DNA from 4 places in the Streptomyces sp. NPDC055189 genome. Region 3 is predicted to be linked to each of the others. Evidence: riboswitches for the same ligand, from Rfam matches in the RefSeq annotation. Region 3 holds a riboswitch; each other region holds the start of a gene.
The links. Region 3 has a riboswitch for cobalamin ahead of ACWFR3_RS42755 (CoA-acylating methylmalonate-semialdehyde dehydrogenase). Riboswitches for the same ligand answer to the same signal wherever they lie in the genome.
Positions count from the first base shown of each region.

Region 1: linked by a shared signal. The riboswitch ahead of ACWFR3_RS45520 (ABC transporter substrate-binding protein) and the one ahead of ACWFR3_RS42755 (CoA-acylating methylmalonate-semialdehyde dehydrogenase) in region 3 are both predicted to bind cobalamin.
Region 2: linked by a shared signal. The riboswitch ahead of metE (5-methyltetrahydropteroyltriglutamate--homocysteine S-methyltransferase) and the one ahead of ACWFR3_RS42755 (CoA-acylating methylmalonate-semialdehyde dehydrogenase) in region 3 are both predicted to bind cobalamin.
Region 4: linked by a shared signal. The riboswitch ahead of ACWFR3_RS33915 (energy-coupling factor ABC transporter permease) and the one ahead of ACWFR3_RS42755 (CoA-acylating methylmalonate-semialdehyde dehydrogenase) in region 3 are both predicted to bind cobalamin.

Region 1 covers NZ_JBSGSG010000149.1:3,726-9,539, forward strand. Annotated here, with positions in the region: gene ACWFR3_RS45500 (low temperature requirement protein A) at 1-105, shown strand, start outside; gene ACWFR3_RS45505 (haloacid dehalogenase-like hydrolase) at 141-1,283, opposite strand; gene ACWFR3_RS45510 (helix-turn-helix domain-containing protein) at 1,540-2,406, shown strand; gene ACWFR3_RS45515 (VOC family protein) at 2,412-2,876, shown strand; cobalamin riboswitch at 2,934-3,119, shown strand; gene ACWFR3_RS45520 (ABC transporter substrate-binding protein) at 3,186-4,238, shown strand; gene ACWFR3_RS45525 (FecCD family ABC transporter permease) at 4,235-5,299, shown strand; gene ACWFR3_RS45530 (ABC transporter ATP-binding protein) at 5,296-5,814, shown strand, end outside.
Region 2 covers NZ_JBSGSG010000067.1:14,720-20,533, forward strand. Annotated here, with positions in the region: gene ACWFR3_RS33935 (3-hydroxybutyryl-CoA dehydrogenase) at 1-796, shown strand, start outside; cobalamin riboswitch at 1,015-1,230, shown strand; gene metE (5-methyltetrahydropteroyltriglutamate--homocysteine S-methyltransferase) at 1,394-3,715, shown strand; gene ACWFR3_RS33945 (MarR family winged helix-turn-helix transcriptional regulator) at 3,783-4,274, opposite strand; gene ACWFR3_RS33950 (SDR family NAD(P)-dependent oxidoreductase) at 4,538-5,461, shown strand; gene ACWFR3_RS33955 (amidohydrolase family protein) at 5,467-5,814, shown strand, end outside.
Region 3 covers NZ_JBSGSG010000116.1:9,807-15,620, reverse strand. Annotated here, with positions in the region: gene ACWFR3_RS42780 (ROK family protein) at 1-445, shown strand, start outside; gene ACWFR3_RS42775 (Gfo/Idh/MocA family protein) at 507-1,424, shown strand; gene ACWFR3_RS42770 (alpha/beta fold hydrolase) at 1,448-2,311, opposite strand; gene ACWFR3_RS42765 (histidine phosphatase family protein) at 2,308-2,952, opposite strand; gene ACWFR3_RS42760 (hypothetical protein) at 3,031-3,180, opposite strand; cobalamin riboswitch at 3,318-3,488, shown strand; gene ACWFR3_RS42755 (CoA-acylating methylmalonate-semialdehyde dehydrogenase) at 3,719-5,218, shown strand; gene ACWFR3_RS42750 (acyl-CoA dehydrogenase family protein) at 5,224-5,814, shown strand, end outside.
Region 4 covers NZ_JBSGSG010000067.1:5,852-11,665, reverse strand. Annotated here, with positions in the region: gene aceA (isocitrate lyase) at 1-48, opposite strand, end outside; gene ACWFR3_RS33920 (short-chain fatty acyl-CoA regulator family protein) at 421-1,830, shown strand; cobalamin riboswitch at 1,950-2,148, shown strand; gene ACWFR3_RS33915 (energy-coupling factor ABC transporter permease) at 2,179-2,901, shown strand; gene ACWFR3_RS33910 (energy-coupling factor ABC transporter substrate-binding protein) at 2,901-3,275, shown strand; gene cbiQ (cobalt ECF transporter T component CbiQ) at 3,282-4,031, shown strand; gene ACWFR3_RS33900 (energy-coupling factor ABC transporter ATP-binding protein) at 4,043-4,900, shown strand; gene ACWFR3_RS33895 (MDR family MFS transporter) at 4,889-5,814, opposite strand, start outside.

The DNA.
Region 1 (5,814 bases), on a different contig from region 3:
GTGTTCTGGCAGGTCCTTTACGCGCCGGGGCCGCCCGGCACGACGTCCGCGCCGGGCACGCACGGCACCCGGCGCAGACGCCTCAGACGGGGATGGGACGGCTAGCGCGTCCCGAACCGACCACGGATCTCGCGTACCGGCTAGCGGATCTCGTCCGGGACCACCGTCAGCCACCGCTTGTCCGCGGTCACCTTCTGGCCCAGCTCACGCTGCCGGTCGGCGTTCTTCTGCTTCATCCCGTCGAGCTGCTTCATGTACGAGTCCTTGCGGTTGACCCAGACCCGCGCCCCGCCGTGCTCCACGTCCGCCGAGTGGAACAGCATCGGGCCGTCGCTCGCCGGGGTGTCGCCCGCCACCAGGACCGGCTTCTTCCACTCGTCGATGTACGTGTTGATGGCCGCGGGCTTGCCCTGGAACCAGGTCAGGGGCGCCCAGAGGTTCGGCGTCAGCTCGCGCTTGGCCAGCTTCTTCTGGTCGAAGCGGCCCTCCGCGATCTCCTTGCGGGAGCTGGTGACCTCACCGGTCTTGCGGTCCTTGAGCTGCAGGCCGACGCCGATGACGTTCTCGGGCTTCACGTCGTAGCCGTACTTGGGGTCGGCGAGGACCATGCGGACCAGATCCTCGCTGGCCGCGCTGACGACGTACACCTCGATGCCGTGCCCCCGCAGGGACTTGTAGAGCTCCTGCATGCCGGTGAAGAACTCGGGCTTCTTCACCTCGGTCTTCGTCAGCTTCCCGTCCTCGTAGTACTCGGCGGGGATGGGCTTGTCGTAGGCCAGGAGCTCGTCCACGTACCCCTTGAGCTCCTTGAGCGTGAAACCGGAGAAGATCTGCGCGGCCCACGGGTAGCAGACCTGGTCGTCGACCTCGCAGAGCCGGTTGTAGTAGCTGTAGAGGCTCTCCTTGTGCTTCGCCGTGTCCTTGAACGGGATGATCTTCAGCGACGGGTCCATCGACTTGCGGGTCAGCACCCCCTTCATCTCCAGGAAGGGCAGGAGGGACTCCTCCAGGTCGTTGCGGTACGTCGTGTTGTCCGCGTCGAAGACGGCGTACGCGCCCTTGCCGTCGTTCTGCGCGATGACCTTGCCCAGCTTCTTGGCGACCGGCGCGGGCCAGTGCTTCAGCTCGGCCGCGGCCCGGGCGCTCTTCGCGGCGGTCTTCGCGGAGGCGTCGGCGGCCGTCGCGTCCGTGCTCGGCCAGAGCGCCGTCCCCGCGATGACGGCCGCGGTGAGCGCGCCCGCCGTGCCGAGTACGGCCAGCTTGCCCGTTGCCTTTGATGCCATGGTTCTGTGCCCCCTGAGAGCGGTCTGCGCCCCGTCCGGAGCGGCGGGTCATCGTATGGGGCGGGGCCGCGGATTCCCATGATCGACATCACCGGACGGAACGGGCATGGGACGCCTGTGCGCGGGTAGCAGCGTCAGACGGCCGCTCCGCGTACGGGCCTGCCCCGCGGTGAGGCCGGGCCCGCGTCCGGGCCTGCCCCGCGTCCCCGCGTACGGGCGCCTGCCCCGCGGCGGCGCCCGTCGCATACTGGAAGGCATGGAGACCGCCTCCCCGGAGTTCGTACGGGCCGCTCCGCGGCTCGGCGGCATGGTGGTGTCCGCCGTCGGCTACCGCACGGCGGGCGAGCAGCCGGGCCTGCACCGCGGCCTGCCGTCCCCGTACCTGACGCTGATCTTCTCCCTCGACGGCCCCGTCGCCACCGGCGCCAGCCCCGAGCAGGCGGCCGGCCCCGACGCCATGCGCACGGACATCGTCCTGGGCGGCCTGCACCGGTCACCGGCCTACGTCGTACGGCCCGAGCACGAGGCGGGCATCCAGCTCGCCGTCCACCCGCTCGCCGCCCGCGCCCTGTTCGGCGTACCGGCGTCGGCGCTTGCGGGCGACCTGGTGACGCCCGGCGCGGAAGTGATGGGGCGCCGCGCCGCCGACGTACGGGATCTCCTGTGCGAGCAGAGCGGCTGGGAGCAGCGGTTCGCCTCCCTGTCCGCCTACTTGCGGCAGCGCGCGGCTGACGCGGGCGCCGAGGGGTCCGTACGTCCCGAGGTCGCCGAAGCCTGGGCCTGGCTCGCCCGGCACCAGGGCATCGGCACCCTGCGCGGCCTCTCCCGGCACGTCGCCTTGAGCGAACGCCGCCTCACCACGCTCTTCTGCGCCGAGACGGGCCTGAGCCCCAAGCAGGCGGGCCGCCTGATGCGCTTCCAGCGCGCCCGCAACGCCGTCGTGCGCTCCGTCGCGGCGGGCGCCGCCCCTGACCTGGCGCGCGTCGCCGCCGACTGCGGCTACTACGACCACTCCCACCTGGTACGGGACTTCCGGCAGTACACCGGCGCGAGCCCCACCGGCTGGCTGGCCGAAGAGTGCCGGAATATCCAAGCCGGGAGCCACGGCGGGGGCGAAGAGTAGGACCCATGGACACCACCGAGAAGCAGAAGCAGCCCCAGTCCGCCGCTGGCTCCGCCACCTCCGGCGGACGCGCACCCAGCGTCTGGCCGACCCTCCAGGCGCACGACGCCCCCGCCCTGATCGACTTCCTGGTCGGCACCGTCGGCTTCCTGCGCACCGCCGTCTACGAGGACGGCGGCAGCGTGGCCCACGCCGAGCTCGACTGGCCCGAGGGCGGAGCGATCATGCTCGGCTCGTACGACGACGGGGCCGGGGACTGGTGCCTGAAGCCGGGCACCTTCGGCACGTACGTCGTCACCGACCGGGTGGACGAGCTCTACCAGCGGCTCAGGGCCGCCGGGGTCGAGATCATCCGTGAGATCGAGGACCAGCCGTACGGCAGCCGGGAGTTCGCGATCGCCGACCCCGAGGGAAACAAATGGTCCTTCGGGACCTACCGCGGCGCACCGAGGCCGGACGGGGCGTCCTGACCCGGCTTGACGGCAGCTTCCCTGCCCTGGCGTGACGGCAGCCTCCCTGACCTCGCGTGATAGCTTGCGAGCGCCAGTCAACCCACACCAGGGCCAGGGAATCCGGTGCGAATCCGGAACTGACGCGCAGCGGTGAGGGGGAACGGGCGGGGCCACGGCCACTGGGCGTCCACGGACGCCCGGGAAGGCGCCCCGTCCGGCCGATCCCCGAGTCCGAAGACCTGCTGGCGCCTTCGCCCGCGCACCGAGCGGCGGAGGTGACGAAGCAGGCCAGGCTCCGCGTATGAGCCGTGAGACTCAAGGGATCATGTGTCCTCCACAGCCCGTCGTGTACGTATACCCGTCGTCCTGCTCAGCGCGGCCCTCGCCGTCACGCTGACCTCCTGCGGCGGCTCGCCTGCCTCCTCCACCACGGACAAGAAGGCCGACGGCTATCCCGTGACCCTGACGTCCTGCGGCAAGAAGGCGGAGATCAAGGCGCCGCCGCAGCGCGCCGTCTCCCTCGACCAGGGCTCCACCGAGATCCTGCTCTCCCTGGGCCTCGCGGACCGCATGGCCGGCACCGGCACCTGGACGGACCCGGTGCTGAAGGGCCTGGAGAAGGACAACGCCAAGGTCGACCGGATCGCCGACAGCTACCCCTCCTTCGAGAAGGTCCTCGCCAAGGAGCCCGACTTCGTCACCGCCTCCTTCACGGCGACGGTCAGCAAGGGCGGCGTCGCCGACCGCGCCAAGTTCGCCGAACTCGGCGTACCCGCCTACGTCTCGCCGTCCGACTGCGCGGGCAAGGACAACAGCGGCGACGGCGACGGCAAGCGCGTCAAGACGCTGACCATGGACACGGTCTACGGCGAGGTGCGCGACCTGGCCAAGGCCTTCGGGGTCGAGAAGCGCGGCGAGCGGCTGGTCGCGAACCTCAAGGGGCGGGTGGCGAAGGCCACGAAGACCGTCAAGAAGGCCGACGCGTCCGGCACCTCGCTCCTCTACTGGTTCGCCAACTCCGACGCCCCCTACATCGCGGGCTGCTGCGGAGCGCCCGGCATCATCACCCGCGAGCTCGGCGTGAAGAACGTCTTCGACGACACCCGCGAGGAGTGGCCCCAGATCAACTGGGAGACCGTCGCGGACCGTGACCCCGACGTCCTGGTCATCGGCGACCTCACCCGCAAGTCGCAGACGGCCGAGAGCGCCAAGAAGAAGATCGAGTTCCTGGAGTCCAACCCGGCCACCAAGAACCTGACCGCCGTGAAGAAGAAGCGGTACGTACTGCTGAGCGGCCAGGCCATGAACCCGACGATCCGCACGGTCGACGGCGTGGAACAAGTCGCCGCCGCCTTGCGCGAGTTCGGGCTCGCCAAGTGACGCGAGCCGCCGGTCTGCCGGGCGGCATACGACGGGCCGGTCTGCCGGGCGGCATACGGCAGCTCCTGCTCTGGACGACGGGCCTTGCCGCCCTCGCCCTCTCCGTGGCGGTGGCCGTCACCATCGGCCCCGCCGACATCTCCGTACCGGACGTGTGGTCGGCGGTGGCGGCCCATCTCGGCTGGGGCGAGGCGACACTGACGCCCATCAGGGACGGCATCGTCTGGAACCTGCGCATGCCGCGCACGCTCCTCGCGGCGGTCTGCGGCGCGGGCCTCGCGGTCTGCGGAACCGTCCTCCAGTCCCTGCTGCGCAACCCGCTCGCCGACCCCTTCGTGCTCGGCGTCTCGTCGGGCGCTTCCACGGGGGCGGTCGCGATCGTCGTCCTCGGGGTCGGCGGGGGAGCGGTGTCGGTCTCGGCGGGCGCTTTCGTGGGCGCCGTCGTGTCGTTCGCCCTCGTCCTGTTCCTCAGCCACACGCTCGGCGGGAGCGCCGACCGAGTGGTGCTCTCCGGCGTCGCGGCGATGCAGCTCTTCTCCGCGCTCACCTCGTTCGTGATCCTCACGGCGGGCGACGCGGAGACGACGCGGGGGGTCCTGTTCTGGCTGCTCGGCTCGTTGAGCGGGGTCGGCTGGACGGACGTCTGGCTGTGCGGGGCGGTGCTCGTCGTGGCGCTCACCATCTGCCTGGCGCATGCCCGCACCCTGGACGCGTTCGTGTTCGGCCAGGACGCGGCGGCGACGCTGGGGGTCCACGTGGCCCGCACCCGCCTCCTGCTGCTCTCCGTCACGGCCCTGCTCACGGCGGCTCTCGTCAGCAGCGCGGGCGCCATCGGCTTCGTCGGCCTGGTCCTGCCGCACGCGGCCCGCGCCCTGGTCGGCTCGGGGCACGCACGCCTGCTCCCGGTCACGGCGCTCGCGGGCGCGGTGTTCCTGGTGTGGGTGGACACGCTGGCCCGCACGGTCCTTGACCCCCAGGAGGTCCCGGTGGGTGTGGTGACGTCCCTGATCGGCGTCCCGGCATTCGTCCTGGTCCTCTACCGCACCCGGAAGACGACATGACTCTGCACGCTGCCCCGGGCTCCGGCCCGCACACCGACCCCGGCCTGCGAGCCGACCGGGTGACCAGAACAGCCGGCGGCCACCTCATCGTCGACGGGGTGACCCTGGCCCCGCCCCCCGGAGCGACGGTCGGCCTGCTCGGCCCGAACGGCTCGGGCAAGTCCACCCTCCTGCGCATCCTGGCGGGCGTCCTGGCCCCGGCGTCGGGGGTGGTCACCCTGGACGGCAGGCCGCTGCGGGACGTGGGCCGCCGCACCGTGGCACGCAGGGTGGCGGTCGTGGACCAGGACGCCACCACGCAGGTCGAGCTGTCGGTGGAGGAGGTCGTACGCCTGGGCCGCATCCCGCACCGCAGGGCGTGGTCCCCCGCCACGCCCCGGGACGACGAGGCGGTCCGGGAGGCCCTGGCCCGCACGGGCCTGGCCGACCGGGCCGCCCAGTCCTGGCACACGCTGTCCGGCGGCGAACGCCAACGGGTCCAGATAGCAAGGGCGTTGGCCCAGGACCCCCGCGAA
Region 2 (5,814 bases), on a different contig from region 3:
CCGCGCCGGTCTGGACACCGTGGTCTGCGAGGCCGACGCCCTGGCTGCCCGCGCCGCCCGCGAGCGCGTGGCCGTCTCGCTCGAACGTGCCGTCCAGCGCGGCAAGCTGGACCGCATCAGCGCCGAGGACGCGCTGGCCCGCATGATCTTCACCGGCAGCCCGGACGATCTGGCCGACCGACAGCTCGTCGTCGAGGCCGTCGTGGAGGACACCGCCGCGAAGACGGAGCTCTTCGCGACCCTGGACAAGGTCGTCGAGGACCCCGAAGCGATCCTCGCCACCAACACCTCCTCCATCCCGGTCATGCGCCTGGGCATGGCGACCCGGCGTGCCGACCGCGTCCTCGGGCTGCACTTCTTCAACCCGGCCCCCGTCCTTCCCCTGGTCGAGGTCGTCTCCTCGCTGCACACGGGCGCGCGGACGCTCGCCGCCGTCGAGGACTTCGCTTCGCACACCCTGGGCAAGACGGTCGTCCGGTCCAGGGACAGAGCGGGCTTCGTCGTCAACGCCCTGCTCATCCCCTACCTGCTCTCGGCGATCCGGATGGCCGAGTCCGGCTTCGCCACGGCCGCCGACGTGGACGCGGGCATGGAGCTGGGCTGCGCGCACCCGATGGGGCCGCTGAAACTGGCCGATCTGATCGGCCTGGACACGGTCGCCTCCATCGCGGCATCGCTCTACGAAGAGTTCAAGGAACCCCTGTACGCCCCGCCACCGCTGCTGCGGCGCATGGTGGAAGCGGGTCTGCTTGGCCGCAAGAGCGGGCGCGGGTTCCACACCTACGACCAGGGCTGAGGGGCCCGGGTCCGCCGCCGGGCCGAGGGGCCTGCGGCTGCTGTGGGCGGGGGCGCGGAACAGAGTGGTGATCTGTTCCGCGCCCCCGCATGCGCTGCCCCGCCTCCGCATGCGCCGCCCGCCTCCGCATGCGCTGCCCCGCCTCAGGAGTTGGGGGCCGTGTCTCACCTCACGGTCCGGATTGTGATCAGTGGTGCCCAACAGGCCGACCACCCTTTAGCCTGGCCAGTGCAGCTGGTTCGCCCTGTCCGCCAGACAGGAGCGTCGCAAGAGGGAACCCGGTGGGAATCCGGGACTGCCCCGCAGCGGTGAGTGGGAACGACCGCCGTCATACGCACTGGATCCACGCGGATCCGGGAAGCGACGGCCAGTAGGAATCTGCCCCGGCAGATGTGCCCGCGAGTCCGAAGACCTGCCCGTTGCCCGTACGTGATCCCTCACGTACGGAAATTCCGGTGACCTCGTGGGCGGGTCGGCGTACAGATCAGGCGGAGCACCGCGCTCGTGGCGCGGGTGGGATCCGCCGGGTCCGTCACCCCTTCGCGCCCGTGTCCCGTCACCGGGGTTCTCAGGAGTCATCTCGCGAAGGAGATTTCCGTGACATCGAAGTCCGCAGCCGCGGCAGCACGGTCCACCGTGTACGGCTACCCCCGCCAGGGCCCCCACCGGGAACTGAAGAAGGCCGTCGAGGGCTACTGGAAGGGCCGCGTCACCGCCGACGCCCTGCGGGACACCGCGGCCCGACTGCGCGCGGCCACCTGGCAGCACCTGGCCGACGCCGGCATCAGTGAAGTGCCCACCGGTGACTTCTCGTACTACGACCACGTACTGGACACCAGCGTCATGGTCGGCGCCGTCCCCCAGCGGCACCGCGAGGCCGTCGAGAACGACGCCCTCGACGGCTACTTCGCGATGGCCCGCGGTACCCGGGACGTGGCGCCGCTCGAAATGACCAAGTGGTTCGACACCAACTACCACTACCTCGTACCGGAACTCGGTCCCGACACCGTCTTCACCGCCGACTCCGCCAAGCAGGTCGCCGAGCTGAAGGAGGCCATCGCGCTGGGCCTCGCCGCCCGTCCGGTCCTGGTCGGCCCGGTCACCTATCTGCTCCTCGCCAAGCCCGCACCCGGCGTCGCCGCCGGCTTCGAGCCGCTCACGCTGCTCGACCGGCTCCTTCCCGTGTACGCCGAGGTCCTCGCCGACCTGCGCGCGGCAGGCGCCGAATGGGTACAGCTCGACGAGCCCGCCCTGGTCCAGGACCGCACCCCGGCCGAACTCAACGCCGCCGCCCGCGCCTACCGCGACCTCGGCGCCCTCACCGACCGTCCGCAGCTCCTGGTCGCCTCCTACTTCGGCAGGCTCGGCGAGGCGCTGCCGGTGCTCGCCAAGGCGCCGGTCGAGGGGCTCGCCCTGGACTTCACCGAGTCCGCCGCGAGCCAGCTCCAGGATCTCGCCGCCGTCGGCGGGCTTCCCGGCAAGCGTCTTGTCGCGGGCGTCGTCAACGGCCGCAACATCTGGATCAACGACCTGTCGAAGTCGCTGTCCACGCTGGGCACGCTGCTGGGTCTGGCCGACCGGGTCGACGTCTCCGCGTCCTGCTCCCTGCTCCACGTCCCGCTGGACTCCGCCGCCGAACGGGACATCGACCCGCAGATCGCCCGCTGGCTCGCCTTCGCCCACCAGAAGACCGCCGAGATCGCCACACTGGCCCGCGGCCTGGCCCAGGGCACGGGCGCCATCACGGCCGAACTGTCCGCCAACCGGGCCGATTTGGCGTCCCGCTCGGGCTCGGCCCTGACCCACGATCCGGCCGTACGCTCCCGCGTCGCCGCCGTCACCGACTCCGACGCCCGCCGCGCACACGCCTACCCGGATCGGGCCGCGGCCCAGCGGGCCCGCCTCGGCCTGCCGCAGCTGCCCACCACCACCATCGGCTCCTTCCCCCAGACCACCGAACTGCGCACGGCTCGCGCCGATCTGCGCGCCGGACGCATCGACACGGCGGGTTACGAGGAGCGCATCAAGAACGAGATCCGCGAGGTCCTCGCCTTCCAGGAGAAGGCAGGCATCGACGTCCTGGTGCACGGCGAGCCCGAGCGCAACGACATGGTGCAGTACTTCGCCGAGCAGCTCACCGGCTACCTCGCAACGCAGCACGGCTGGGTCCAGTCGTACGGCACCCGCTATGTGCGCCCGCCGGTCCTCGCGGGCGACATCTCACGGCCCGAGCCGATGACAGTGCGCTGGACGTCGTACGCGAGCTCCCTGACCGAACGCCCCGTCAAGGGCATGCTCACCGGCCCGGTCACCATGCTCGCCTGGTCCTTCGTCCGTGACGACCAGCCGCTCGGCGACACGGCCCGCCAGGTCGCCCTCGCCCTGCGCGACGAGGTCAACGACTTGGAGAGGGCGGGTACTTCGGTCATCCAGGTCGACGAGCCCGCGCTGCGCGAGACCCTCCCGCTGCGCACCGCCGAGCACGCCGCGTACCTGGACTGGGCCACGGAATCCTTCCGCCTGACCACCAGCGGCGTACGTCCGGACACCCAGATCCACACCCACATGTGCTACGCCGAGTTCGGCGACATCGTCCAGGCCATCGACGACCTAGACGCCGACGTCATCAGCCTGGAGGCCGCCCGCTCCCACATGCAGGTGGCGCGCGAACTCGCCGAGCACGGCTACCCGCGCGAGGCGGGCCCCGGCGTCTACGACATCCACTCCCCGCGCGTACCCAGCACCGAGGAGGCAGCGGCCCTGCTGCGCAAGGGACTTGAGGCCATCCCCGCGGAGCGCCTGTGGGTGAACCCCGACTGCGGCCTCAAGACCCGCGGCTGGCCCGAGACCAAGGCCTCCCTGGAGAACCTGGTCGCGGCGGCACGCGAGGTGAGGTCGGAGCTGCCGACGGGCTCCTGACCCGAACACTCCGACCGGGGCGGCCATTCGAGGACGAGTGGCCGCCCCGGTCCGAGGCGTCGGCACTTCAGCCGCCGTCCGTATGCGCCACCCGCGACAGCAGCGCATGCAGCATCTCCCGCTCCCCCGCGCCCAGCGGAGCAAGCAGCTCGTCGGTCACACCCCGGGCCACCTCGTCCGAGTCCCGCAGGAAGTCATGCCCCGCAGGGGCGAGCGCCACGATGCGTCGGCGGCGGTCGTCGGGGGCCGGGCGGCGTTCGACGAAGCCGAGGCGTTCCAGGTCGTCGACCAGGCCGACGATCGCGCTGGGGTCGTAGCCCAGCTCCTGGCTCAGTTCGCGCTGGGCCGCGCCTTCCACGGTGGCCAGATAGCGCAGTAGCGCGTAGTGCCGCAGGCGCAGGCCGGATCTCTGGAGCGCCGCGTTGAAGAGCTGGCCCGAGCGCAGACCGAGGCGGTAGAGCAAGTAGCCCGCGTCGGCGTGCAGGCCTCTCATCCAGGGCGCGCCCTCGTCGACGGACCCTTCCTCGACGGGCTCGGCGGTCGTCTTCCGGCTGGTCATGAGGGGCGCTCTCCCTGATCGGTGGTTCGCGGGGCGTACCGGCGGTCGTCGCCGACGGTCTCAACAGTCTCCAGCATGCCGCATGATCGATGTTGGCAACAATCATTGACGACAACAATGGTTTGTCTTAGCTTCCTTTCCACGGGCCTGCATCGCGGGCCTGCATCACGGGCCGACATCACGGGCCGGCACCGACCGGAATCGCGTGCCCTGTGCCCGCCGACCCATACGCATTCGCAGCCTGTTGAAGGGGTTTCCCAGTGCTGGACTCACACACCGTGGACCTGAGCGGCAAGGCCGCCGTCGTCACGGGTTCGGGGCGCGGCCTCGGTCTCGCCTATGCCTGCGCCCTGGCTCGCGCCGGGGCAGCCGTGGTCGTCAACGACGTCGACGAGCAGGCGGCCGAGCAGGCCGTCAAGACCATCACGGAGGCGGGCGGACGCGCCGTCGCGGAGGTGGCGGCGGTCGGCACGGGTGAAGCCGCCGACCGCCTTGTGGCCCGCGCCGTCGCGGAGTTCGGGCGGCTCGACGCGATGGTGACCAACGCCGGAATCCTGCGCGACCGGGTGCTGTGGAAGATGACCGACGAGGACTTCGACGCGGTCGTCACCACCCATCTGCGGGGCACCTTCACCTGCGCCCGCGCCGCCGCCGTACGCATGCGGGAGCAGGGCGAGGGCGGCAGCCTGATCCTGGTCGGCTCCCCCGCCGGGCAGCGCGGCAACTTCGGGCAGACCAATTACGCCGCCGCCAAAGCCGGGATCGCCGCCATGGTCCGTACGTGGTCGATGGAGCTGGCCAGGGCCGGCATCACCGTCAACGCGATCGTGCCGGTGGCCGCCACCGCGATGACCGAGACCATCCCCGCTTTCGCCCCGTACATCGAGGCGATGAAGGAGGGGCAGCCGCTGCCTGACTTCCTGCGCAAGGGCGAGGGGTTCGGGACGGCCGACGACTGCGCCGCGCTCGTGCCCTTCCTCGCCTCCCGCTCCGCCCGCGACGTGACCGGGCAGTGCGTCGGCATCGGCGGCGACCGCCTGGCCCTGTGGTCGCACCCGCAGGAGAACTCCGTTGCGTACGCGGACGGCGGCTGGACCCCGGAGACCATCGCCGCCGCCTGGCACACCTCGGTGGGCAGCGCCCCGGAGCCGGTCGGCATCCCCGCCCCCAAGATCCCGGGGGCGTGAGGGCGATGGACCTTGCCGAGCTCACCGCCATCGACGTCCACACACATGCCGAGGTCTCCTCGCAGGGGCACGCCTCGCTAGACGAGGACCTCGACGCCGCCTCCAGCGCGTACTTCAAGGTCGAGGGGCGCACCCGGAAGCCCACCTTGGAGGAGATGGCCGCCTATTACCGCGAGCGCAAGATGGCCGCCGTCGTCTTCACCGTGGACGCCGAGTCCGCCACCGGCACCGTGCCCGTCCCGAACGAGGAGGTCGCCGAGGCGGCGGCCGCCCACCCCGACGTGCTGATTCCGTTCGCGTCCATCGATCCGTTCCGGGGGAAGGCGGGCGTACGGCAGGCCCGCCGGCTCGTG
Region 3 (5,814 bases):
GCCCGACGCCCTGTGCATGTGCGGCTCCTACGGCTGCCTCGCCGCGGTCGCCAGCGGTCGCGCCCTGGCCGGACAGCTCTCCGCGCTCGGCATTCCCACCACCTCGGGATCGGGCGTGCACCAGCACCTGGCCGACGGTCAGCCCGATGCCATCCGCCTGGCCAGGGAGGCGGGCCAGCGCGTCGGGGAAGTACTGGCCACCGTCGTCACCCTGCTCAACCCCGGTGTCCTGATGCTCGCGGGCGACCTCGCCGGAGCGCCCTTCATGACCGGCGTACGCGAACTCCTCTATCAGCGCGCCATGCCCCGGACCACCGCCAACCTGAACGTGGTCACCGCGCAACTGGGCGACCGGGCAGGTCTGATGGGCGCGGGCGAGATGGTAGTGGAACACCTCTACTCGCCGGATCGCGCGGACGCACGCCTTGACGCGTTGACGTCCTGATCGACGACACCACCACCTACGTACACGTACACGTACACGCACACGCTTACACGGAGACCCCATGAGCGACAGCAGCTCCCGCCCTTCGCCCGCCGGCTCAGGCCCCGGCTCGCACGCGCCGGTGCGGGTCGGCCTGGTCGGTGCCGGGCCGTGGGCGCGCGTCATGCACGCGCGGATGCTGGCCGCCGGACCCGAGACCACGCTGGCCGCCGTGTGGGCCCGCCGCCCCGAAGCCGCGGCCGAGACCGCGGCGCCCTACGGTGCGGCGGTTGCCGCGGGCTTCGACGAGCTCCTCGACACCTGCGAGGCGGTCGCCTTCGCCGTACCCCCCGCGGTCCAGGCCGAGTTGGCGCCCCGCGCCGCGAAGGCCGGCAAGGCGCTGCTGCTGGAAAAGCCGCTGGCCCCGGACCTCGCCGGGGCCCGGCGCGTGGCGGACGCGGTCGAGGAGGCGGGCGTGGTCTCCCAGCTGGTCCTCACCAAGCGATACCACCCGCAAACCCGCGCCTTCCTGGAGGCGGCGCAACACGTGGAAGTCACCGGCGCACGGTCCTGCTACCTCCACGGCGCTTTCCTGGGCGGGGACTTCGCCACCGCATGGCGCATGGAACACGGCGCCCTGCTCGACCTGGGCCCGCACCTGCTCGATCTCCTCGACACGGCCGTCGGCCCCATCACTTCCGTACGCTCCACCGGCGATCCGCGCCGCTGGACCGAGCTGACCTGCGAGCACGAGAACGGCGCGGTGAGCCAGGCCTCGCTCTCGGGTGCCGTACAACTGCCGAGGGCCCGCACCCGGGTCGAGCTGTTCGGCCCCGGCGAGGAACTCGTCTACGACACGGCGGAACTGGACCACGAGGAGTGCTGGCCGGTGCTGCGCCGGGAATTCGCGCAAGCGGTACGCGCCAACCGCTCCACGGCGATCGACGCCGGGCGCGGACTGCGCATCCAGCAGCTCTTGGCGTGGGCGTCGGAAGGCTGAAGCCGGGAGGCTTGATGGGCGGCCTACAGCGCGCCTTGCACGAACCTACGAAGGTGTGCGCGTGTGACATCGGGCTGCTCCAGCCAGGGTTCGTGCCCCGCTCCGGCCACCCGTGTCGAGGGAACATCGAGTCGGCGGGCCAGTGATTCAAGCGCTGAGTACGGCCGGGGATCATCGGCGCCGCCGAGGATTTCGACCTGCGCGGGCAGGCAACCGCGCAGCTCGTCGAGGCGCTGGTCCAGCGGGTCCGAACGCCCTTCCGCACCGAGTTCAGCATTCATGACCCAGTTGACGGGGCGGCGTTCACGGGCACCTCGCGCGGCCCAGTGCCAACCGCGCCGGGGATCGGCGTGGTCGGTGAACCAGGACAACGTGAGCAACTCGACCTCCTGGTCCTCCGTGCGGTGCGGCACCCGATGCAACACGCGGAGCCGCTCCTGTTGCGCCGCGGTCATACGCCGCTCGCGTTCCGCCCGATCCGCCGCGCGCCACTCGCCGACGAACGGCCCGCACATCAGCAGCATCGCGGCCACTCGATCCGGATGGGCCATGCAGAACCGGGCGGCAAGGTCGGCACCGTAAGAGTGCCCCAGCAGCACGGCCGAAGGCGTATCCCATACGTCGAGAAGCTCAGCGAGATCGTCGACATGCCGGGCGAGGGTATGGCGGCCCAGCCAGGGGGAGTTGCCGGTGCCGCGCTGGTCGTAGCGGTACACGGGAGCGAGGTCCGCGATCATGGGGGCGACGTCGCCCAGGTAGTCCGGCAGTCCCGGCCCGCCATGAAGCATGACCACGGGAGGCTCGTGCTGCGTGCTCCCCAGCGCGTCCCAATGCAGTCGAGCCCCGTCAGCCATTTCGGCAAGGCCCTGCGTCTCGATCGAGTTCACCGCGGCGAACCTACCGGTGCAGCCGGCGGGACGACGCCGAGGCTGACCACTTGGCGGTTGTGGAAGTAGTCGTCTTCGCGCAGCATGGTGATGCTGCCCGACGGCGCACGGAAGCCGGCGTAGCCGGCCGACTCGACCGGCATCCTGATCCAGGCCGCCACGGCGAACGTCAGGGAGCCGCCGTGCGTCACGATGATCTGGTGTCCGCCCGGGCGTCGCAGGATCTCGTCCATGGCAGCGTAGATACGCCGCGCCCACACCGCCTTGGTCTCGGCACCTTCCACGCCTTCGTCGTGATCCATCCGCTCCCCGACGGCGGGCGGCGGCACGAAGCGCCGGTCGAGCCACTCCTGCGGCTTTCCGCCCGCCTCCCCGTACGACTTCTCCCGCAACCTGCGATCCAGAACGGGCCGCACACCGAACACTTCGGCCACCTCCCCGGCCGTCCGCACGGTACGCCGCAGATCCGACGAGAACAGCTCCACCTCGGCATCATCGGGAATCTGCGCCCGCAGCGCCCGGGCAATGGCCCCAGCCGCACGGACACCGGCAGGGGTCAACCGAGAGTCATGCCATCCGCCGACGACGCCCTCGACATGGTGGGTGGCTTCGGGGTGGGTGACGAGGTAGAGGGTGCGCATGTGCACGCATTCTTCCAGTGGTCGTGCTGCGGCCCGACGGGCAAAGCGGCGGCGCCGGAACCGGTGCGGCGGGGATGCCTACTTCCGGCGGCGGACGAACAGCCAGATGCGGGTCGCCATCGCGCCGATGACCACGACTGCGACCGTGATCTGCAGCCATCGCGGGAGGTTGCCCGCGCCGGGGAGGTAGAGGGCGAGCGACATCATCGACGCCGCCGGGGGCTGCACCGTTGTGCGAGGTCATCCATCGGACGGCTCCGGGAGTTTCGGGGCGGGTGGGCAGATCGTATGGGCCGCACCGGCAGTGCTCCTGTCGCGACCCGCGGCCAGGAGGGCTGGACTTACTAGGACGTCCAACTATATCTTCGTGGCACAAGGTCCGCGGTGCAGGGAAGCCGGTGTGAATCCGGCACGGTCCCGCCACTGTGACCGGGGAGTGTGCTGTCATCCACACGCCACTGGCGAAGTCTGCCGGGAAGGCGGGCGGCGCGCGGAGATCCGGGAGTCAGGATACCGGCCGCGGAATGTTCCGTGTTGTCCACGAGGATGGAGCAGACACGCATGGCACCGGTCCGTACTCATGACCTCGGTGATCCGGCGGAGCGCAGTCAACTCACTTTGCGCTCATAGATCTTCGTGACCCTGGCGGTCCCGACGTTCGCTGTCCCACGGCGGCCCGCACCGGCAGCGGACACACCTGTGTGCCCGGTCCGGCGATGCGCCGTGCCTTCCCCGGATCTCACCTGACGAGAGCAGGCACGCACCCATGGTCCGTGAACTCACCCACTTCATCGGCGGCAAGCACACCGTCGGCACGTCCGGCCTCTTCGGCGACGTCTACGACCCCAACACCGGCACCGTCCAGGCCCGCGTACCGCTGGCGAGCCGGGCCGACACCGAGGCGGCGATCGCCGACGCGGTCACCGCGCAGGAGGAGTGGGGCCGTTGGAACCCCCAGCGGCGCGCCCGCGTCCTGCTGTGCTTCCTGCAACTCGTGGAGGCAGAACGCGACTCCCTGGCACGGATGCTGTCGGCCGAGCACGGCAAGACCGTGGCCGACGCGCACGGTGACATCCAACGCGGCTTGGAGGTGGTGGAGTTCGCCGCCGGGGTCCCGCATCTGCTCAAGGGCGAGTTCACGGACAACGCGGGCACCGGCATCGACGTGCACTCGCTGCGCTCCCCGATCGGTGTGGTCGCCGGGATCACCCCGTTCAACTTCCCCGCGATGATCCCGCTGTGGAAGGCCGCGCCCGCTCTGGCCTGCGGCAACGCGTTCATCCTCAAGCCGTCCGAGCGTGATCCCTCCGTGCCATTGCGGCTGGCCGAACTGTTCCTGGAGGCAGGCCTGCCGCCCGGCGTCCTGAACGTCGTCAACGGCGGCAAGGAAGCCGTCGACACCCTCCTGGAGGATGCCCGGGTCGGCGCGCTCGGCTTCGTCGGCTCCACTCCCGTCGCCGCGCACATCTACGCCACCGCCGCCGCCCACGGAAAGCGTGCCCAGTGCTTCGGCGGCGCCAAGAACCACATGATCGTCATGCCCGACGCGGACCTCGACCAGGCCGTCGACGCCCTCATCGGCGCCGGATACGGCTCGGCGGGCGAGCGCTGCATGGCCATCTCGGTGGCCGTTCCCGTCGGCGAGGAGACCGCCGACGCGCTGGTAGCCGCGCTCAAGGCACGCATCGGCGCCCTTCGCATCGGCCGCAGCGACGACCCGGACGCCGACTTCGGCCCGCTGGTGAGCAGGGACGCCCTCGACCGCGTCCGGCGGTACGTGGACATCGGCGTCAACGAAGGCGCCGAACTCGTCGTCGACGGACGGCAATTCACCCTGCCGGAGCACGCGAACGGATTCTTCGCGGGTGCCTCGCTCTTCGACCGGGTCAGTCCGCAGATGCGGATCTACCGCGAGGAGATCTTCGGCCCCGTCCTGTGCGTCGTACGGGTCGACGACTACGAGGAAGCCCTGCAGCTGCCCAGCGAGCACCAGTACGGAAACGGGGTAGCGATCTTCACCAGGGACGGCGACACCGCCCGCGACTTCACCCGCCGCGTCGACACCGGCATGGTCGGCGTCAACGTCCCCATCCCGGTCCCCGTCGCCTACCACACCTTCGGCGGCTGGAAGCGCTCCGGCTTCGGCGACCTGAACCAGCACGGCCCGGACGCCATCCGCTTCTACACCCGTACCAAGACCGTCACCTCGCGCTGGCCCTCAGGGGCCAGGGAAGGCGCGAGCTTCACCCTGCCCACCATGGAATGAGCGCCATGACCATTACATCACTCACAGAGGACCAGCAAGCCCTCGTCGAGACAACCCTCGACTTCGCGGAGGACCACCTGGCCCCCCGCGCCGTGCAGTGGGACCAGGACAAGCACTTCCCGATCGACGTACTGCGCAAGGCGGCCGGACTGGGGCTCGGCGGCGTCTACGTGCGGGAGGACGAGGGCGGCAGCGGCCTCACGCGGGCCGACGGGGTCCTCGTCTTCGAGGCCCTCGCCTCCGGCTGCCCGTCCATCGCGGGCTACCTCTCCATCCACAACATGGTCGCCTGGATGATCGACGCCTACGGAGATCCCGGGCAGCGGGCGCGCTGGCTGCCCCGCCTGTGCTCCATGGACGATCTGGGCAGTTACTGCCTGACCGAACCGGGAGCCGGCTCGGACGCCGGGGCCCTGCGCACCCGGGCCGTCCGCGACGGAGATGACTTCGTCCTCAGCGGGGTCAAGCAGTTCATCTCCGGTGCGGGCGCCGCGCAGGTCTACGTCGTCATGGCGCGCACCGGTGGCGCGGGACCGCAAGGAGTTTCCGCGTTCGTCGTCGAACTGGACGATCCAGGGCTCTCGTTCGGCCCGGAC
Region 4 (5,814 bases), on a different contig from region 3:
CCGAGCCAGCTCCTGCGCCGTTGCCGTCGTCGTCCCTGCCTGTGCCATGACCGTCTCCTGGAGACTCGTGAACATTGCGAATGTCTGGCACTGAGTGCCGGACAGATCTGAGGGTGCGGCCCGCTGGTCCCGTGGGCGGGCAATCCGAGCAATGGTGCCTATCCGGCCGGAAGGGTCGGGATCACCGACGTCAGGGCATTGAGTCGTACCCCGGTTCCGGTCCGTCCGACGGAGTCCGGCGGGCCGCGGTACGACTCTGGCATCGGCACTCAGTGCCAGCAAGCGGGGAAAGATGCCAAGTTCTGCGCATCTTTCGCCGCCGTATTGCCAAGTCTGTTAATGCCCGTGGTCCCGTCCGCGTGGCTACCATCACGGGCAGCGCCGACGAGGGCGATCGTGACCGGACAGGAGGAGCCACGGGTGAGCAAGACGTACGCGGGAGCACGGCTGCGGCGGCTGCGGGAGGAGCGCCGCATGAGCCAGGCCGACCTGGCGCGGACGCTCGCCATCTCGCCGAGCTATCTGAACCAGATGGAGCACGACTCCCGGCCGCTGACCGTGCCCGTACTGCTGCGCCTGACGGAGGCGTTCGGCGTCGACCCCGGCTTCTTCTCCGAGCGCGACACCAGCCGCCTGGTGGCCGACCTGCGCGACGCACTGACCGGCGAGGTCTCCGCGGGACGGGTCTCCGCGTCCGACCTCTCGGATTTGGCATCGCGCATGCCCGCCGTGGCGACGGTCCTGGTGGACCTCGGCCGCCGGAACCAGCACCTCACCGAACAGCTCTCCGAAGCCGCCGAGAGGCGCGGGCCGGGAACGGCGGCGCAGCCCCGGTCGGCGCACGAGGAGATCCGCGAGTTCTTCTACCGGCGCCAGAACTACCTGCACGACATCGACCTGGCCGCCGAACAGTTCGCCGCCGAGATCGGCGTACGCCCCGGCGAGGTCGTACGAGCCCTGTCCGCGCGCCTGGCCGAGCGGCACGGGGTCCGTCTGGCCGCGGACGCGGAGGGCCTGCTGCACCACTACGACCCGACGGCCCGCGTCCTGCACCTCTCCAACCGGCTGCGCCCCGGCCAGCAGGCGTTCCGGATGGCCACCCAACTCGCGCTGCTCGAATACGGCGATGAGGTCTCCGCCCTCGCATCGGAGGACTTCGACCCGCAGGCCGCGGCCTGGCCGCTGGCCCGCATCGGCATCGCCAACCACTTCGCGGCCGCGCTGATCCTGCCCTACCGCCGATTCCACGCGGCAGCCGAGGAGTTCCGCTACGACATCGAGCGGCTCACCGACCACTTCGGGCTCGGCTACGAGACGATCTGCCACCGCCTGAGCACCCTGCAGCGGCCCCGGCTGCGCGGGGTGCCCTTCTCCTTCGTACGGGTCGACAGGGCGGGCAACATGTCCAAGCGGCAGTCCGCCACCGCCTTCCACTTCTCCCGCGCGGGCGGCACCTGCCCGCTGTGGAACGTGTACGAGGCGTTCGCCGCCCCCGGCCGCATCCACGTCCAGGTGGCCGCCATGCCGGACGGGCAGCGCTTCCTGTGGACCGCCCGTGCGGTCACCCGGCACCGCGGCGGCTGGGGCGAGCCCGGCAAGACCTTCGCCATCGGTCTGGGCTGCGAGATCCGCCACGCGTCGCGGCTCGTCTACTCCGACGGCCTCGATCTCGACAGCGCGTCCTCCGCCGTGCCCATCGGCATGGGCTGCCGCCTCTGCGAACGCACCGACTGCCCCCAGCGCGCGGTGCCGCCCCTCGACCGCCGCCTGGCGATCGACGAGAACAGCAGCACTTTCGTGCCCTACCCGGTGGCGGGGGACAAGGACTGACGGCCGCCGGACCACGGGGGTGCGCACGGGCCGGGGCACATGCGCTGACCAGGGGCGTACGCCCTGGTCGTGTGCGCTCGCGCGTGCCACAGGTGCAGCATCCCCGCAAGTTGTCAGGAAACTCGGTTGCGCACTAGGGTCACCACGCCTTGGTGAACGGGAAATCCGGTGTGATGCCGGTGCGGCCCTCGCCACTGTGAATCGGGAAGTCCGGCTCCAGCCCTCGCGGCAGCCACTGGGTGCGCAAGCATCCGGGAAGGCGGAGTCCGGTCGGTATGACCCGTAAGCCAGGAGACCGACCAAGGCGCGTTGTCCATCCACGAGGTGCTGGAGAGGGTCTGCTTAGCCATGCACATAGCCGAGGGTTTCCTCCCACCGGCGCACGCGATCGCCTGGGGCGTAGCGTCCGCGCCGTTCGTCGTCCACGGAGTCCGCTCCCTGACCCGTGAGGTCAAGGAGCACCCCGAGAGCACCCTGCTCCTGGGCGCCTCCGGTGCCTTCACATTTGTCCTTTCCGCGCTGAAAATCCCGTCTGTCACGGGCAGTTGCTCGCACCCCACGGGGACCGGGCTCGGCGCGATCCTGTTCCGGCCGCCGATCATGACGGTGCTCGGCACGATCACACTGCTCTTCCAGGCACTGCTGCTCGCGCACGGCGGGCTCACCACGCTCGGCGCCAACGTCTTCTCCATGGCGATCATCGGGCCATGGGCGGGATACGCCGTCTACCGCCTCCTGAAGCGCTACGACGTGCCTCTCATGGTCGCCGTGTTCTTCGGTGCGTTCGTCGCCGACCTGTCCACGTACTGCGTCACCAGCGTCCAGCTGGCCCTGGCGTTCCCCGACCCGAGCAGCGGATTCATCGGCGCCTTGGGCAAGTTCGGCGGCATCTTCGCCGTCACGCAGATCCCGCTTGCCGTCAGCGAGGGCCTGCTCACCGTCCTGGTGATGCGGCTGCTCGTGCAGTCGAGCAAGGGCGAGCTCACGCGGCTCGGCGTACTGCTCCAGGGCAAGAAGCCGGCCGCGCAGGCCGGTACGGACACCAAGACGGAGACGGGGGCCAGCGCCTGATGAGCCGGAACGCGAAGATCAACACCCTGCTCCTGGTCATCGTCGCCGCGCTCGCGGTGCTGCCGTTGGTGCTCGGCCTCGGCGACCACAAGAAGGAGCCGTTCACCGGGGCCGACGCCCAGGCCGAGACCGCGATCACCGAGATCAAGCCGGACTACGAGCCCTGGTTCTCGCCGCTGTACGAACCCCCTTCCGGGGAGGTCGAGTCGGCGCTCTTCGCTCTGCAGGCGGCCCTCGGCGCGGGCGTCCTGGCGTACTACTTCGGGCTGCGCAAGGGGCGCCGCCAGGGCGCCGAACAGGCGCAGGCGCAGGAAGCGACCGCGGAGCAGATGGCGGACGCGGCGGGCAGCAGGCCCGGGACCGAGCAGGTCTGAGCCCGCGTGCTGCCCATTGACGCGGCGGCGCACAGCAGTCGCTGGCGCCGCCGCCACCCCGTGGACAAAGCCGTGCTCGGTCTCGGCCTCACTGTCCTTGCCGTCTCGCTGCCGCCCTGGCCCGGCGCAGCCCTGGTACTGATCACCGCGCTCGCCGTGCTGCTCGGACCCGCCGGTGTGCCGCCGCGCAAACTGTGGCGCGCCTACCGCGTGCCGCTCGGTTTCTGCGTCACCGGCGCCCTGACCCTCATCGTCCAACTCGGCGGGCCCGAAGGGTTCGTCACGCTCGCCGACGGCGGCCCCGCACGGGCGGGCGGTCTGCTCCTGCGCACATCGGCGGCCTCGCTCGGCGTCCTGCTTTTCGCCTTCACCACACCCATGTCGGACCTGCTGCCCCGCCTGGTGAAGGCGGGCGTACCGGCGCCGGTCGTGGACGTCGCCCTGGTCATGTACCGGATGAGCTTCCTGCTCCTGGACTCCATGAGCCGCATCCGGCAGGCACAGGCCGCACGCCTGGGCCACACCACCCGGGCCGCCACCTGGCGCTCCCTGGGCTCACTCGGTGCCACCGCGTTCGTGCGGGCCTTCGACCGGGCGACCCGGCTGCAGGCCGGGCTCGCCGGACGCGGCTACGACGGAACGCTGCGGGTGCTCGTGCCCGACGCCCGGATCTCCCGGGGCTTCGTGGCAGCGAGCGCGGTCCTTCTCACGGGCCTCACGGCTCTCACCCTCGTACTGCAAAGGCTTCTGCCATGAAGGCTTCGTCCATGAGCGAGCCGAGCGTGCCCCTGGTCGCCCTGCGCGCCGCCTCCTACGCCTACGAGGACGGGCCCACCGTGCTCAGCGGCCTGGACTTCGACGTCACCGAGGGCCGCGCCCTCGCCCTCCTGGGGCGCAACGGCAGCGGCAAGACCACCCTCATGCGGCTGCTGAGCGGCGGACTCCGCCCGGATCAGGGCCAATTGACCCTCGGGTCCGTCCCCGTGACGTACGACCGCAAGGGTCTTACGCGGCTGCGCACCACCGTGCAGCTGGTCGTCCAGGACCCGGACGACCAGTTGTTCGCCGCCTCGGTCGAGCAGGACGTGTCCTTCGGCCCGCTGAACCTGGGCCTGTCCGACGGCGAGGTCCGGGCGCGCGTCGCCGAGGCGCTCGCCGCGCTCGACATCAGCGGCTTGGCGGACCGCCCCACCCATCTGCTCTCCTACGGCCAGCGCAAGCGGACGGCGATCGCGGGCGCCGTGGCGATGCGCCCCCGCGTACTGATCCTCGACGAGCCGACCGCCGGGCTCGACCCCGACGGCCAGGAACGCCTCCTGACCACCCTCCAGGGCCTGCGGGACGCGGGGACGACGGTGGTCATGGCCACTCACGACGTGGATCTGGCCCTGCGCTGGGCCGACGACGCGGCGCTGCTCACCCCCTCGGGAGTGCGCACGGGCCCGGTCGCCGAGATGCTGGCCCACCGGGGCCTCCTGGCACAGGCGGGCCTTACCCTCCCGTGGGGCATCGCCGTCACGGAGCTGCTACGGACCAAGGGCCTGCTGGACGGCGACGGGCCGCGCACCCCGGAGGAGTTGGCGGCCCTCACGGCCCCGGTGCTGCCCGGTGCGTCAGGCGGCTGACGTGCGCGCGGCCCGGCCGCGGTCCGGCAGCAGCACCGTGGCCAGGAGGGGAATCGCGGCGAGCGCGAGCCAGGGCGCCCAGGACGGCAGACCGGCGTCCAGGAGCGAGCCGGTCGCGGCGCTGCCCGCGAGGACGATCAGACCGGAGACCGAGGAGAGGGCGCCGGTGTAGAGGCCGAGCCTGCCGTCGGGCGCGAGATCGGGGACCCAGGCGCGGGCGGCCGGGGCCACCAGCATCTGCCCGAGCGTGAGCAGGACGACGAAACCGGCGGCGGGCAGCAGCCCGGCGACACCGGTCCAGGCGGCCGGGCGCGCGAGGGCCACGACGGCGAACCCCGCGGAGATGAGCACGAGCCCGGCCGCCATGGAGCGGCGCTGGTCGAGCCGGCCCGCGGCCCAGTGGGTGACCGGCAGCTGCGTGGTCACCACGAGCAGCGAGGAGAGGGCGAAGAGCCAGGCGAGCGGCGCCTGTGACCCCGCCGTGCGCTCAACCTCCGCCGGGAGGGCGAGATAGAGCTGGTTGTACGCGAGGAGATAGGCGCCGTACGCGCAGCACACCGCCAGGAAGCGGCGGTTGCGCAGCAGCTCGCCCATGCCTCCTTGTACGCGGACGCGCTCGCGCCCCGGGATGTGCTGGGGCAGCAGCCACAGGTGCCCGGCAAGGACGAGGACGAAGACCCCGGCACCTGCCAGGCAGACGGTGCGGAAGTCGACGGAGAGCAGCAGCGCGCCGAGCAGGGGGCCGAGGAACGCGCCGGCCTGGCCCGCCACGGTGAGCAGGGCCAGGATGCGGGTGCGCGGGCCGCGTCCCGACTCCTCCCAGAGCACCGCCTGCCGGGCGACCTCGGATTCCACGGCCGGGGAGAACAGAGCCGCGGCGAACCCGATCAGGAGCACCGCGCCGATGACCGACC